Regions from separate parts of the Chelativorans sp. AA-79 genome, predicted to be linked through region 1. Evidence: riboswitches for the same ligand, from Rfam matches in the RefSeq annotation. Region 1 holds a riboswitch; each other region holds the start of a gene.
What was found. A riboswitch is a leader RNA that binds a small molecule or an ion and turns the genes downstream of it on or off. The one in region 1 is predicted to bind cobalamin.
Positions count from the first base shown of each region.

Region 1 (2,260 bases):
GCGTGCCGCGGCGGCTTCGGCCGATGCCTTCAGCTCGGCATGCACCGCGTCCCTGCCTCCCGACAGTGCGCGGGAGAGCACGACAAGCTCGTCCATCTTCTGCACCGAGAAAGCGAGCCAGGATTTTACGTCCGCATCGAGTGCGGTTTCGAGCTCCAGGTCGATCGGCACGTGCAGCAGCGAGCACGACGGCGCCACCTCGATATGCTCCGACGGCCGATCCGCCACCGCCGGTCCGAGCCGGTCGAGGATCGAGGGCAGGTCGGCGCGCCAGACATTGCGCCCGTCGATCACGCCGAGCGACAGCACGAGATCCTCGCGCGCCAGGCTTGCGACCGGCTCGAGCTGTTGCGGTGCGCGCACGAGATCGACATGCAGCCCCGCGACCGGCAGCGAGAGCGCGGTCTCGAGATTGTCGCCCAGCGCGCCGAAATAGGTCGCGAGCATAACCTTCAAGTCCGGTGCGGCTGCGGCAAGCTTGTCATAGGCGAATTTGAACGCGTCGCGTTCGTTGGGAACGAGGTCGAGCACGAGGGCCGGCTCATCGATTTGCACCCAATCGACACCTGCCGCCGCCAGCTCGCGCAGGAGTTCCTGATAGACGGGCAACAGCTTCGGCAGAAGCGAGATCGGGTTGAACCCTTCGGCATGCGATTTCGCAACCTTGAGGAACGTGACGGGACCGAGGATCACGGGCCTTGTATGGACCCCGATCTCCTTCGCTTCGAGGAAATGGTCGATCGGCTTGGTCGACGACAGAGCGAAAACCTGATCGTCCGAAAGTTCCGGGACCATGTAGTGGTAGTTGGTGTCGAACCACTTCGTCATTTCCAGAGCGGTCACGCCGTGTTCGTGGCCGGGATGACCGCATCCCGAGGCGGCTCCATCCTGGCTGCCGCGTGCCATGGCGAAGTAGGTGTCCAAGGGCACCTCGCCGCCCGTCCAGCCATAGGCCGCCGGGACAGCCCCGACCATGACGGCCGTGTCGAGCACATGATCGTAGAGGGAAAAGTCGTTGGACGGGATTATCGTGACGCCGCGGTCTCGCTGCTCGGTCCAGTTGGCTCTGCGCAGGGCCTTTGCCGTTTGCAGCAGATGCTCGGCGGGCGACTTGCCGGACCAGTAGGATTCGAGTGCGAATTTCAGTTCACGGCGGCGGCCTATGCGCGGCACACCGATCGTTGCAACGGATACTGTGGATCGAGTCATGACTTTACCCCAGATGTTGGGGGCATGGGGCAGCGGACGCCTGCAAGAAAGGCCGTGGCAGCGGCCATTGCTGCGACACACCGGGACACCCCGCCCGTGGACGATATCTGCCATGGCAGGTCTCCTGGCTCGCGGGTTGTCGCCTCAATCCGTCTTCCCGGGGCAAATGCCTCAGTGACATGAATGGACATCGGCTCGCCGCATACAGTTGCGGGGGCAGCTCCGGCCTTGCATTTGCGCACCGGCTTCCCTCTTAGCTCCAGCCCGTCGCGGGTGACGGCCGGAGAACCATGACGACCCCACTCTCGGACGAAAAGGGACAAATGTCAATAAGACATAAAGAGATGTTTATATCTTTACGTCAGTATATGCGTCCCCCAGGTCGATCGCCGCCCGTGACGGCATCGGTGACAGCCGCTGCTACAAGGCCGATGCCACGGAAGCTTCGGACATCTTTCTCGGGCCGCAGGAGGCGCGCTCGACGATGCGGTTGGCAATATGCATGCGTACGGCGGTGTCGGGCGGAATGCGGCCGTTGATCCGGTCGTCGAGCAGGCGTACGGAGGCCGCCCCTATCTGATGACCGTAGACCTTGACGGTCGTCAGTTGCGGCGAAATCTGCGTGGCGGCGGAATAGTCGCCGAAACCCACCACGGATGCATCCTCCGGTATGCGGTAGCCCAGACGCAGAAGCTCCGAGACGACGGTCAGCGCCAGCCCATCATGGGCGCAGAAGAAGGCGGTCGGACGGAAGCCCGCCGCGTGGACGGCGAGCAGATGCTCGGTAAACCGCATCTCCGCGTGGAACTTCATCTCGCGGAACTCGACATCGCTATGCTTCTCCAGGACTTCCCGCACGCCGTAAAAGCGTTCGATGCGCCCGCGGTAGCCCGGCGCCCCGTGCACATAGGCGATCGAGCGATGGCCGAGCGCCAGCAAATAATTGGCGACGGCGGCCCCGCCCTCATGGTCCGTGCCGCCGACATGGTCGGCTTGTTCGAGCGGATCGAGCCAACCCTGCCGTACGATCGGCTTGCCCTGTGCGTAGGCG
Region 1 is NZ_CP120361.1:1,900,233-1,902,492, forward strand. Features, by position in the region: gene metE (5-methyltetrahydropteroyltriglutamate--homocysteine S-methyltransferase) at 1-1,209, opposite strand, end outside; cobalamin riboswitch at 1,306-1,517, opposite strand; gene PVE73_RS09195 (LacI family DNA-binding transcriptional regulator) at 1,630-2,260, opposite strand, start outside.

Region 2 (2,260 bases), 240 kb from region 1:
TCGCCTCCTCGTTCACCTCCCAGCTTTCGAGCAGCCGCCCCTCGAAGGTGAAGTCGGCGGTGTATTTGACGAGCGGCTCCAGCGTCTGGCGCATGGCGTTGGCGATCTCGGACCAGTCGGCCGTGCGTGGATCCTTGGGTTCCTTGATCCACATGGCCATCTTGAGCACGCCGCCTTGCCTCGGCTCCTGCGCCAGCGCCCGGACGGGCAAGGTCAGGCCCGCCATCGCATAGGCGCCGGCAGCGGTCGCGCCGAAGGTGCTCGCGAGCGCCAGGAATTCGCGGCGGTCGATCCGGCCGGTCCGGGCCTTCTCGCCGAGTGCCTCGATACGCGCGGGGACGGCTCCACTGTTGCTCTTGAAGAATTTCATGGGCTCTCTCCCCTCGGGTTGCCGATCTACTGCCGTCTGGATGGCCTGATCCCTAACATTCCGCAACCACAGCCGCCTTGTCAAAGAGCCTTTCCTGACGGGACCCTGTCAGTTGCCCGGCACCTGGCGGCGTGCAGCAAGTTGAGCCGGGAGAATACCGTTTTGGCTACCCTGCGTCTTCGACAATATCGCGGCCGTTTCGAGGCGGCGCCAAGCGCCGATTGACGGCGTGCCGGCGCATTGATAATGCTCGCTTCGTGCCTGAGGTGCCCCGCGGAACGCGGGGTTAAAAGGGAATATGGAAGGGCGGTTTCCGCCTGAACCGTAGCTGCTCCCGCAACTGTGAGCGCCGAGGTCTTCTCATTTGCCACTGGGCCGTTGCGGCCTGGGAAGGCGAGGATACCGGTGAAGCGCAAGCCAGGAAACCTGCCTCGGGTCGTCACCTGCCGGATGCGGGACGCTTCCGGAGCTGTGGTTTTCGCAGTGGTGACGGACAGTCATCGCTGGCGGGGACCAGGCCAAGACGGCCGTTCCTCCAGCATACCGGGGTATGTGCGGAGGGGACGACATGACCGCATCATCGAAGACATTCCTGGCCGGCGTTTCGGCCCTTTCCATCATGCTTGCCTCAGGCGGCGCAGACGCGCAGGACCTCGATCTCGGCGAGATCGTGGTGACGCCGGATCGTGCGCCCACTGAACTTTCCAGGACCGGTTCCTCGGTCACCCGCATCGACAGCGAAGAGATAGCCGAGCAGTCGCAGCCGCTCGTCCTCGACTACCTGACGCTCGTGCCGGGCGTGGCGATCACCTCCCCCGGCGGGCCGGGCACCGAATCCAGCCTGGCGATCCGCGGCGCCCCCCGGCGCTATGTGAAGACGCTCTATAACGGGATCGACATCTCCGACCCCACCAACACCCAGGTCCAGACCTCCTACCAGTATCTGCTCTCCGGCGGCATCGATTCCATCGAGGTGCTGCGCGGCTCCCAGAGCACGCTCTACGGTTCGGATGCGATCGCGGGCGTCGTCAGCCTCTCCACCTTCGGCGAGATCGAGCCGGGCGTGACGCACCTGATCTCCGGCGAAGGCGGCTCCTTCGGCACCGCGCGGGGCACCTACGGCCTGCGCGCGGCGAACGCTGACTCGCGCCTCTCCTTCAACGCGACCGGCTTCCGCACCGACGGCATCTCCGCGGCGGAGGAGCATGCCGGCAATCCCGAACGCGATGGCTATGAGAACATCACGCTGGATATCGCCGCCGAGCATGCATTCTCCGACGTCTTCTCCGTCTTCGGCTCCGCGCTGCTGATCGACGCCGAGGCGGAGTTCGACGATTCCGGCTTCACGGATTTCTTCACCGGCGATTTCGTGCCGCCGACGGACAATCCGACGGCGACGAATGTGAGCAAGCAGCTTGCGGGCCGCGCCGGCTTCAACCTTAACCTCCTCGACGGCCGCTTCCGCAACACCGTCTCGGTCCAGGCCTTCGATCTGGAACGCACCATCGACGGCACCACCTTCGACGGCACCTATGAGGGCCGCCGCAAGAAGATCGACTACCAGGGCGCCTTCGACGTGACCGAATGGCTGACCCTGCAGGCGGGCGCGGATTACGAGAAGCAGGAGGCCACCTTCCCCGAGGGCGCGTTCAACCCGGAGATCGACGCGGATTTCCACATGACCGGCCTCTGGACGGAGGCGATCCTCACGCCGGTCGAGGATCTGACGCTCACCGCGGGGCTGCGACACGACCATCATTCCGAATTCGGCGGCCACACCACCTACCGCCTGACGGGATCCTATCTCTTCGCCCAGACCGGCACGCGCCTGCACGGCTCCTTCGGTACGGGCTTCCGCGCGCCCAGCCTCAACGAGCTCTTCGGCCCCTT
Region 2 is NZ_CP120361.1:2,135,860-2,138,119, reverse strand. Features, by position in the region: gene PVE73_RS10315 (ABC transporter substrate-binding protein) at 1-370, opposite strand, end outside; cobalamin riboswitch at 618-819, shown strand; gene PVE73_RS10310 (TonB-dependent receptor) at 939-2,260, shown strand, end outside.
Region 2: it holds a riboswitch for cobalamin, as region 1 does, so the genes downstream of both, PVE73_RS10310 (TonB-dependent receptor) here and metE (5-methyltetrahydropteroyltriglutamate--homocysteine S-methyltransferase) in region 1, are expected to answer to the same signal.

Region 3 (2,260 bases), 860 kb from region 1:
CGATGGCGGTGGAACAGGGTGCCGGGCGGCGGTGGCCGATCTGGCGGGCAGCGTGCTCGGCCGCGGAGAAAGCGGCCCCGCCAATGTGTTGACCGATCTCGAGGGCACGCGCCTCCATATCCTGGAGGCGGTGGAGCGGGCGTTCGATCAGGCCGGGCTGGAGCCGGCGCTTTCGGCCTGCAAGGCCGTGCTTGCGCTCGCGGGGGTCAATGTCGGCACGGCCGGCGAGGCGCTTCGGCAGCAATTGCCGTTTGAAGAAAGCATCGTCGAGTGGGATGCGACGGCGGCCGTGCGGGGCGCCCTCGGCGGGCATGACGGGGCGGTCGCCATCATCGGCACCGGATCGATCTTCGGCGCGAAGACCGGCAGCGCCATCAGCATCGTCGGTGGTTGGGGATTCCTGCTCGGTGACCAGGCGAGCGGCGCGAGGCTGGGCCGGGCGCTTCTGGAAGACACCTTGCTTGCGCATGACCGAATCATTCCCGGCTCGCCCCTGACGGAGGCGGTGCTTGCCCGTTTCGGCGGCGATCCAGGCGAGATCGTCGTTTTTGGCCAACGCGCCCGCCCGGGAGATATCGGCGCCTTCGCACCGGATATCTTCGCCCATGCCGCCGAAGGCGATGCGGTCGCCGGGCGAATCATCGCCAATGCCGTGGGCTGGATAGAAGCCTCGCTTGCGGCCGTGATGCCCGAGGGATGCGACCGGCTCTGCCTGATCGGCGGGCTGGGCCAGCCTTACGCGCCCTATCTGGGTGAGGGACTCCGGGCCTTGCTCCACCCGCCGCAGGGGAACGCCCTCGATGGTGCGATAGCGATGGCGGTGGAAAAATTCGGGCGGGGGTGAAATGCTCGAGAGGCGCGATTTCCTATCTTCTTCGGTCAACACAACACTGCGTCAAAAATATTGAGGCACACCACCTGTTGACATCGGCTTCGCCTCAGCTACTAAATCTTGCCATCACGGTGCTGTCGAGTCGTTCGGGTCGAGAGCTAAGAGGGAAGCCGGTGCGAGACCGGCGCTGCCCCCGCAACTGTAAGCAGCGAGTTGCTGTCGCGTAATGCCACTGGGGCCATGAGGGCTCCGGGAAGGCCTGACAGCGGCGATGACCTGCAAGCCAGGAGACCTGCCGTGATGAGCTTTTGAACGTCCACGGGCGGGGTGTCCCGGCGGTGCGCTTGGTTGCGGCAGTCCATACTGCCGCCGTCCGGCCTGCATCCCGAAAAATCCCGTCTTCCTATTCCACGGGGGTTTTTTTCGATGTCGGCGACTGCCACTCACCATTCGAACGGAACGGCCGAGATGCCGCTCCAGATGTCCGAAAGGGCCGAGCCCGGCTCAAGGCATTCCTATCGCGTCATCCGCCGCAACGGTTCGGTCACGCCGTTCGATCCGGGCAAGATCAGCCTGGCGCTGACCAGGGCCTTCCTCGCCGTGGAAGGCTCCACGGCGGCGGGCTCGCGCCGGGTGCACGAGGTGGTGGAGGAACTCGCCGATCAGGTGGTCGCGGCGCTCACCCGCCGCGGAGAGGCGGGCCGCACCTTCCATATCGAGGAGATCCAGGATCAGGTGGAGCTTGCGCTGATGCGCAGCGGCCACCACAAGATCGCCCGCGCCTATGTGCTCTATCGTGAGGCGCGGGCGCGCGAGCGGCAGGCGAGTCGCGCGGTTGAAACCGCGCAGCCCACCCTGAATGTCACGCTGGAAGACGGTGCCAAGGCGCCGCTCGACGAGGCGCGGCTCGCTGCAATCGTCGCGGAAGCCTGCGAGGGACTGGAGGCGGTCTCAGCCGAGGCGATCCTGTCCGAGGCGCGGCGCAATCTCTATGACGGCATCACGCTGGACGAGCTTTCGCTGGCGCCGATCCTCGCGGCGCGCACGCTGGTGGAGACGGAGCCGAACTACAGCCAGGTGAGCGCGCGGCTGCTTCTCGACAAGCTGCGCCGCGAGGCGCTGACCTTCGTGGAAGGCCGGCCCGCCCTGGCGACCCAAGCCGAGATGGCGAAGCGTTATCCCGACTATTTCGAGGGCTTCATCACGGCCGGTATCGAGGCGGAGATGATCGACCCCGAGCTCGGCCGCTTCGACCTGAAGAAGATCAGTGCCGCGCTCAAGCCGGAACGCGACCTGCAGTTCCAATATCTAGGGCTCCAGACGCTCTATGACCGCTACTTCCTGCACAAGGACGAGGTCCGCTTCGAGCTGCCGCAGGCCTTCTTCATGCGCGTGGCCATGGGATTGGCCGTGCGCGAGATCGACCGC
Region 3 is NZ_CP120361.1:1,039,227-1,041,486, forward strand. Features, by position in the region: gene PVE73_RS05395 (BadF/BadG/BcrA/BcrD ATPase family protein) at 1-844, shown strand, start outside; cobalamin riboswitch at 945-1,147, shown strand; gene PVE73_RS05400 (ribonucleoside-diphosphate reductase subunit alpha) at 1,301-2,260, shown strand, end outside.
Region 3: it holds a riboswitch for cobalamin, as region 1 does, so the genes downstream of both, PVE73_RS05400 (ribonucleoside-diphosphate reductase subunit alpha) here and metE (5-methyltetrahydropteroyltriglutamate--homocysteine S-methyltransferase) in region 1, are expected to answer to the same signal.